2 regions of the Collibacillus ludicampi genome follow, and region 1 is predicted to be linked to the other one. Evidence: riboswitches for the same ligand, from Rfam matches in the RefSeq annotation. Region 1 holds a riboswitch; the other holds the start of a gene.

Region 1 (4,194 bases):
TTTCAGAACCGAATGACGTATGGTGAATACTTGTGCCTGGACAAAATCTTATCCAGCCAAAAACGGTTATCCGGTCACCATGATGAAATGCTCTTTATCATCATCCATCAAGTAAGCGAACTTTGGATGAAATTAATTTTGCATGAGATAAAAGCCGCGACTGATTCGATCCAGAAAGGTAATCTTTCTGCCGCTTTTAAAATGCTGGCCCGGGTCTCCAAAATTCAATCGCAAATCATTGAGTCTTGGGATGTTCTATCCACGCTGACACCTACCGAATATATGGAGTTTCGCGACAAATTGGGGCAAGCATCCGGATTTCAATCTTACCAATACAGGATGATCGAGTTTGCATTAGGATATAAAACCCATCATATCCTTGAAATTTACAAAAAAGACCAGGAATTATACGATCGGTTAAACGAAGCATTGCATGCACCCAGTCTATACGACGTATCGATACAAGCACTGTCAAAAGCAGGATTTGAAATTCATCCACGTGTACTGCATAGAGATTATACCCAACCTTACGAAGCGGATCCCAGTGTAGAAGCAGCCTGGCTTACAGTCTATCGGGATGTCGAAACGTACTGGGATCTCTATGAATTAGCGGAGAAATTGGTCGATATAGAAGACTGGCTGCAACAGTGGCGTTTTCGCCATATGAAAACCGTTGAGCGAATCATCGGTTTCAAGATGGGAACAGGCGGTTCATCAGGGGTGAATTATCTCAAAAAAGTTCTCGATCAACGTTTCTTCCCTGAGCTATGGGTTTTGCGTACCAAATTATGAAATTGGTTTGTAATTGCAATAAATAATTCATAAAAATGTGATAATTGTGAGGAGGGGATTCAAATGCCAAGGTTGGTCTATCCCCTCCGTATGTATCAACGCTGTCATCAAATGACCGCTTCTCTCTTACACCAGGTGGAAGTTACGATTCTGTTTTTGATAATCTCACGCCCATTGATTTCATTTAAAAATCGCCTTACTTTGCGTGATTCATCTCTATATGCATATCCCTTCGCTACCTCAATGCTTAACTCTCAACAATAAGTAAATGCATGCGACCTCATAGATCGTTAACGATTCATTGAAAATGGTTACGTCTATGCTCGTAAACTTCGTAATACTTTCATAGGAAGCAGTCGCCAAGATTTGCTTTGTCTCCATATCCGTGAAACGGACGATCTTTTCTCCGATATCTCGCATGACCATGATCTTATGATTGAGACCTTCATATACAATCCGCTCATTTGTCTTGATTACAGTCTTGTTATTGATTTCGGATGTCTTTACCCTTCCGGCTTCATCTGTAATTTCCAGTCTCCATTTATCCCTAATTAAAGATTTGAAGTTGAATAATTCCATAATATCAATACGCGTTTTTCCATGGATATCCCTAGCTTGTACATTGAAAATTAGATGATCGAATATTAAATCGATGAACCAATGCCACTTATATTTGAAATACCGCTGCATCTCACCAACCTTATTCCCATCTTCATCAAGCAAATCGATCGTGCGTAAGCTCAATTTCCATAGCGGTATTTTAAATCTGTACTTCTTCACTGGATGCTCCCTCAACCCCATATTTTTGATGTAGGTACCTATTCTTCGATACCTAGAAAAGCGAATCATTTCTATCGCCCGATATATTTTGCGATTTCTCCCGAACATCCTAATTCATCGAATACTTTTGACAAATGTTCAAATGAAATGCTATTCCATCCTAATTGATGAGTAGGAATTCTGATCTGCAGCTGATTTCCCTTGACCCTCATTTCTAGGTGAATGTCTGGACCGGTTATTTGAGCGATCCGTTGATCTTTGCGATCTTTCTTTATGGTAATTGTACGATCTCCAAGAAAAATATCTTTGATGATTTTATCGAACATGAAAACTCATCTCCCTTTTTGTGTATGATCGATACATCTTATATTAGACAGAGAGTAATATTTTTCCTTTGAAAAAATTATCTTATCACTTCCCGTACCGATCCGTATCCCATTCCATTTATAAAAACACTTGACGATAAATGAACATGGATATATAATCCATAATAATTCAATATGGTTACTATGAATATTACGGATTCTCTTATCCAGAGTGGTGGAGGGACTGGCCCGATGAAACCCGGCAACCAACCGTGAATGATACGGTCAGGTGCTAATTCCTGCAAAACGTAATGTTTTGAAAGATAAGAGAGTAGGAGTTACGAGTTAACGCCTCTCTGAATCTTTCAGGAGGCGTTTTTCATTTCAAAGGAGGGATGATTATTGATGATTACAGTTAGATCGGGACCTGACAGCTATATTTGTCAACCGGGCATTTTAGAACAAATCGATCGGTTATTAAATACATACCGATTTCAAAAAGGTTTGCTAATAACCGGAGAAAAGTCCTGGGAAGCTTCTAAATCTTATTTCCCGCACAAGACCAATTTTGAATTTTGGATAGAAAAGTATCATGGCGAGTGCTCTGACAGTGAAATAAATCGGTTGACAAACAAAGCAGAAGAGTTTAAGTCACACGTCGTCATTGGCGTAGGTGGTGGCAAAGTATTGGATCTGGCAAAATCGGTGGCAAACCGGTCCGGTCTTCCGGCTATTTTGATTCCCACCCTCGCCTCCACATGTGCAGCATGGACACCGCTTAGCGTCATATATAACGATGAAGGACAGTATATCCGGTTTGATGTTTTTCCGAAAGGAACTCTGCTTGTTCTGGTAGAGCCTGAGATTTTATTGAATGCGCCTCTTTCAACATTGCGTGCAGGAATTGGCGATACACTTGCCAAGTGGTACGAGGCGGAGGCTTTAACGAGAACATTAACGAACAAACCGATGGCCGTACAAATGGCAATTAAATCCGCAGAATTATGTAAAGATGTTTTATTGAAAGACGGCTTTGAGGCTATACAGGCAGCGCAACGAAAAACGTTAAACCCTGCGTTCCTTCGAGTGGTTGAAAGCATTGTGATGATTGGCGGAATGGTAGGAGGGTTTGGTGACAAATATGGCAGAATTGCCGGCGCTCATTCTGTCCATAATGCGCTTACACATATTTATGAGACACATCACTTGTTGCACGGTGAAAAGGTGGCATACGGCATTCTGGTACAACTGGCTCTCGAAAAAAAATTTACTGAAATCAACCGATTAGTGGACTTTTATAAATTGATTCATCTTCCATACTGTCTGAAAGATTTGGGGATTCACCCTGGTGATCAAAACTGCATACAGTTGATTGCACAATATACGCTCGCAAAGGGAGAATCGATCCATTATATGGACGAGTCTTACAATGAATCTGATCTGATAGAGGCTATAAACGAACTTGAAGAGATCATATTTCAACATGCAAAAAGATAAGGGGGATTTTCAACATGAAAAAAGGGAAACTATTTCTATCTATCGCGATGATTCTTACATCTTTTTTATCAGGTTGCGGTCAACAGTCGAGCGGAGAGTCAAATAAGCTTAGTGATAACAAACTGGTGATTGGGGTGACTGCGGGACCGCATGAACAAATTATGGAAAAAGTAAAAGAAGTGGCAAAGAAAGATGGGCTGGATATAGAAATCAAAGTGTTTAATGATTATGTAATGCCCAACATCGCTCTATCGGAAAAAGAATTGGACGCAAACAGCTTCCAAACAAAGCCCTATCTCGAGCAGTTTAAGAAAGACCGACATCTCGATCTTGTTGATGTGTTTAATACCGTGACATTCCCAATGGGGATCTATTCTAACAAGATTAAGAATATCAAGGATATACCTAATGGAGCGAAACTCGGTGTTCCAAACGATCCTGTGAACGAAGAGCGAGCCCTCCAATTATTCGAAAAAGCGGGAGTCATTAAGATGAAACAGGATAACACAGGAAATCATTTGACGCCAAAGAATATTGTGGAAAATCCGAAAAATGTGCAGTTTGTGGAACTGGAAGCATCCCAAATTCCGCGTCAGTTAGATGAACTGACAGCTGCCGCGATCAACACGAACTTTGCCATCGAGCATGGTTTCTTGCCTTCTCGAGATGCCATTTTTATGGAAGGTAAAGATTCACCCTATGTGAACTTGGTGGCTGTCCGTACGGAAAACAAAAATGATCCGGTCATTAAGAAACTTGAAAAAGCTTATCATTCGCCAGAAGTCAAAGCGTTTATCGAAAAGCAATTCAAGGGATCTGT
Region 2 (4,194 bases), 2.9 Mb from region 1:
CGATGATGATGCCCGCTAGCAGAAAGATAGCAACATCAGGAATTTTAAGAGAATCGGCCAGTTTTCCAGCCAGCATTCCCGTCAACAAAACGATAATCATTAAAAAAAGACTCTGATGAACGATCTGCAAAGCTTCCGATTCGATATTAATATACCTCCTTTTTTATAACTTGGAAAAATTCGTGTGCCGAGCGTAGGGTACCCCCGCAAGGCGTTTGCACTTTGGAGAGAAAACTCGGCGGTGTCTACCCGAATGTATCATATGTTCGACCCGATTCACAAGCAGATGTCAATTGCTCAAGATCTTTCCAGAACGGAACCGGAGACGGTCAATGCGTGATCCAGATCCGAAATGATATCTTCATGATGTTCGATTCCTACGGAGAAACGCAATAGACGGTTCGTCACTCCTAAAGAATTGCGAATCTCTTCCGGGATGTCAAAATGAGTCTGTCGGGCTGGATACGTGATCAGAGATTCTACCCCACCTAGACTTTCGGCGAATGTAACCAGTCGAACTGCAGAAAGAATGTGTTCGACAAGGCGTTCATCCACCACATCGAATGACAGCATTCCTCCAAAGCCCTTGCTCTGTTTCTTTTGTACATCATACCCGGGGTGAGTTTCGAGCCCTGGATAATAAACTTTTTCCACAAGTGGATGTTGAGACAGCCATTGAGCCACGCGCCAAGCATTTTCTTGATGACGTTCCATACGCAAAGCAAGTGTTTTGATCCCCCGCAGCAATAGCCAACAATCCTGAGGTCCCAAAACGGCACCGATTGAATTTTGCAAGAAATACAACCGTTCCGCCAACTCCGGATCTCGGGCAACCACCAATCCTGCAAGGACATCGTTATGACCTCCAAGATACTTTGTAGCTGAATGGACGACAAGATCTGCTCCCCAATCAAGAGGTCTTTGCAAATAGGGAGTCATAAACGTATTATCCACAATCGAGAGAATATTATGCCTCTTTGCAAAACGGCAAAGTTCTTGCAAATCGGTAATTTTCATTGTCGGATTTGTTGGGGTTTCCACAAACACCGCTTTTGTTGAAGGCAAGAGCGAAGCCTCCACCGCGTTCAGATCCGATGTATCTATATAAGTGGCTTCTAATCCATATGAACGAAATACTTGCTCCAATAACCGATACGTACCTCCGTACAAGTCATTGGAAACAATCAGGTGATCACCGGGACGAAAAAGAGTGAACACACAGGAAACAGCTGCCATTCCGGAAGCGAAGGCAAATCCCCGGCACCCACCTTCCAGTTCCGCTATCGCTTCTTCCAAAACTTTCCGAGTTGGATTTAAGGTGCGCGTATAATCAAAACCGGTACTTTGTCCTAAAGAGGGATGAGCAAATGTCGTGGAATGATGAATAGGAAAAGAGATCGCACCCGTTACGGGATCCTTGCGATTTCCGACTTGCGCTAATAATGTGTCCATTCTCATCGTGATCAACTCTCCTTCAAACATAAAATAAAAAAGTCTTTCTCCTAAGAGAAAGACTACGGTTTCCAGAACGGAATCTCTTATCTCTCAGGATGGTAATCCTGCAGGAATTGGCACCGCTGCATCGAAAGATGCCGGTTGCCGGGCTTCATCGGGCCAGTCCCTCCGCCAACTCTGGATAAGAATCAGAATCTATTCAATTTATGTTATATTTTACTTTACAGTCTTCCTGTTCGTCAAGAGATATTTCCCAAAAAGAATGTCTATGATCATACCAATCATTAGCTTCACTGGAAAAATATAAGCCATCCATTTGTCCACAACATGAAAGGATTGGGAGTGGGTATGACCTCTTGTACCGCCGATGAGCGGTTGAATGGTCGGGATGCGTCTCGCTACATTCCCTAGATCAGTCGCTCCTTGTATCACAGGACGAATCATGACCGCATCTTTACCGAGCAGTCGTGTAATCTGCTGTGAAGCAAGATCGGTTAATACACTGTCTTGGGAGAAAGGAGCATATCCGTTTTCTTTTTCTATATGAAACCGGAAAAAAACCTGTCGAATCGAGTTTCTCAGTTGTTGTATCAACCTTTCCTGGATAACTTCGTCGTAAGAAGTTTCAAAAATATACAATACTATCTCAATCGCCCCATCCCCTCCTTTTTCGCTCAGCACAACACGCCGTTGTCCATCCGCCTGCACAAGTCGAATCCATTCTTGCAGATGTTGATGGATCTGGCACCATGCGCGAAATCGTGAACCTTGGTATTCACAAATCAGCCGCAGAAGCCAAAAACCCTCCGTTTGAAAACCTACAATCACCCGTCGTTCAGGGAGATCATCAGCGAGATGTACGGATATAACCGCATCGATATCATCAAATAATCCTCTCTGCAGGAAATCCAGCTTTCCTGACCAATCCATAATTCGTCGTTCTAGCAAAAGCTTTTTGCGGTATTCGCTTTCCTCATATTCTTCTGCAGGACATGCGAGAAACCGCACCTCTCCTCCTGCCCAATGCATGATGCCACAGTTCGCCAAAATCATGGCTGTTGCCGCCATCGTAGAAATTTGCATATGATGCCCGCATAAATGTCCGTTCTCCAGCCCATCCAGATCCGCCGTAACGGCTATGCGAGGGCCTGGGCGTCCTGTATATAAGGATGCAGCGACACCGGTGACTGCGATACCCCATTTCACATCTAGATTAGGGATATGTTTAAAGTAGTCCGCGAGCATACGGCTCGTTTGAAATTCCGAAAAACCTGTCTCCGGCGTATTTTGAAATTGCTCTGCAAGCCTGATGATTTCATGTCCCCTGTTTTCCACCTCTAACCAAAGGTGTTCTTTCCAATTTGTGGTAACCATTTCCACCTCCACAGGTCGTTTCTTCTCCTCTACAAGTCTTGCCAGTCATAGCGTTTATGAAATCGCGCAAAATATCCCTATGAAAGGAGCGATCGTATGAGTGAAACGGACACAAAGCAAACAGAGCGAGCCAAAACAACTTTGTCTGTTTGGCCTGTCATTGCACTTTCACTCGTGCCACTGATTATGGTATTAGGCAATTCGATGCTCATACCGATCCTGCCTACCATGCAAGAACAACTTCACATCAGCAAATTACAAGTCAGTCTCGTCATCACCTTGTTTTCCGTTCCTGCTGGCATCATTATACCATTTGCAGGATACTTGTCTGACCGTTATGGAAGAAAAAACGTGATCATACCTTCCTTGGTTCTGTATGCGCTTGGGGGACTGGTGGCGGGTCTTTCCGCATGGTTATCAAAAAACCCATACTGGATGATTATGTTAGGAAGAGTTCTTCAGGGCGCAGGCGCCGCAGGGACAGCTCCGATCACGATGGCACTCATCAGCGATATTTTTAAAGGGGATCAACGCAGCAAGGTACTGGGTATCAATGAAGCGGCAAACGGATTGGGTAAAGTATTGTCCCCCATACTCGGCGTTCTCGTCGCAATGATCGTCTGGTATGCCGCTTTTTTTACATTCCCCATTCTCTGCAGCCTTTCTGTTCTCCTCTTATGGTTCTTAATCAAAGAACCTGCGATGCAGGGTGAACCTCAACCATTTTCACAGTATATGCAAACACTCAAAATCATTTTTAAGAGGGAATGGAAATGGTTACTTACCGCTTATTTCGCTGGAGCGTGCGCTTTGTTCATTCTATTTGGTGTACTTTTTTATTTGTCTCAACTTCTTGAAGAACAATATCGTATCGATGGGATCCCCAAAGGCGGAATCCTTGCCGTTCCATTGCTAGCTATGGCAAGTACATCTTATATCACAGGAATAAAAATCAAAAAACGATTTGGTCTTATGAAATGGCTTGTCGTAACAGGTTTTTTCCTGCTTGCAGGCTCTCTCGCATCTGCCGCTTTCTTTCGTAATCCTTATGTTTTGCTTTTCTTTCTCGTCATTTCCGGGATCGGTACGGGTCTTACACTCCCTTGCCTGAACACATTGATAACATCGGCTGTCTCCAAAGAAGAAAGGGGTATCGTCACTTCCTTTTATGGTGCCGTACGTTTTTTTGGCGTCGCATTCGGCCCTCCCATTTTTACATGGTTAATTGATGTTTCTCGCGTTTTCATGTTCCTAACAGTTTCCGGGCTGGCACTACTCGTCGGACTTCTCTCCATGTGGTTGATTCGACCCCGTAGCCCCAACAAAGGAGGAACCAACCAACCGCGTAAACAGCCAGATCATATC

What was found. Region 1 has a riboswitch for S-adenosylmethionine ahead of DNHGIG_RS04600 (iron-containing alcohol dehydrogenase family protein). Riboswitches for the same ligand answer to the same signal wherever they lie in the genome.
Region 2: it holds a riboswitch for S-adenosylmethionine, as region 1 does, so the genes downstream of both, DNHGIG_RS19220 (trans-sulfuration enzyme family protein) here and DNHGIG_RS04600 (iron-containing alcohol dehydrogenase family protein) in region 1, are expected to answer to the same signal.

Annotation. Positions count from the first base shown of each region.
Region 1 covers NZ_BOQE01000001.1:898,523-902,716, forward strand. The annotation lists gene kynA (tryptophan 2,3-dioxygenase) at 1-792, shown strand, start outside; gene DNHGIG_RS04590 (tubby C-terminal domain-like protein) at 1,033-1,572, opposite strand; gene DNHGIG_RS04595 (hypothetical protein) at 1,644-1,898, opposite strand; SAM riboswitch class I at 2,098-2,207, shown strand; gene DNHGIG_RS04600 (iron-containing alcohol dehydrogenase family protein) at 2,283-3,374, shown strand; gene DNHGIG_RS04605 (MetQ/NlpA family ABC transporter substrate-binding protein) at 3,389-4,194, shown strand, end outside.
Region 2 covers NZ_BOQE01000001.1:3,802,821-3,807,014, forward strand. The annotation lists partial or broken gene DNHGIG_RS19215 (cation:proton antiporter) at 1-100, opposite strand, end outside; gene DNHGIG_RS19220 (trans-sulfuration enzyme family protein) at 298-1,458, opposite strand; SAM riboswitch class I at 1,536-1,643, opposite strand; gene DNHGIG_RS19225 (M20/M25/M40 family metallo-hydrolase) at 1,672-2,829, opposite strand; gene DNHGIG_RS19230 (MFS transporter) at 2,926-4,194, shown strand, end outside.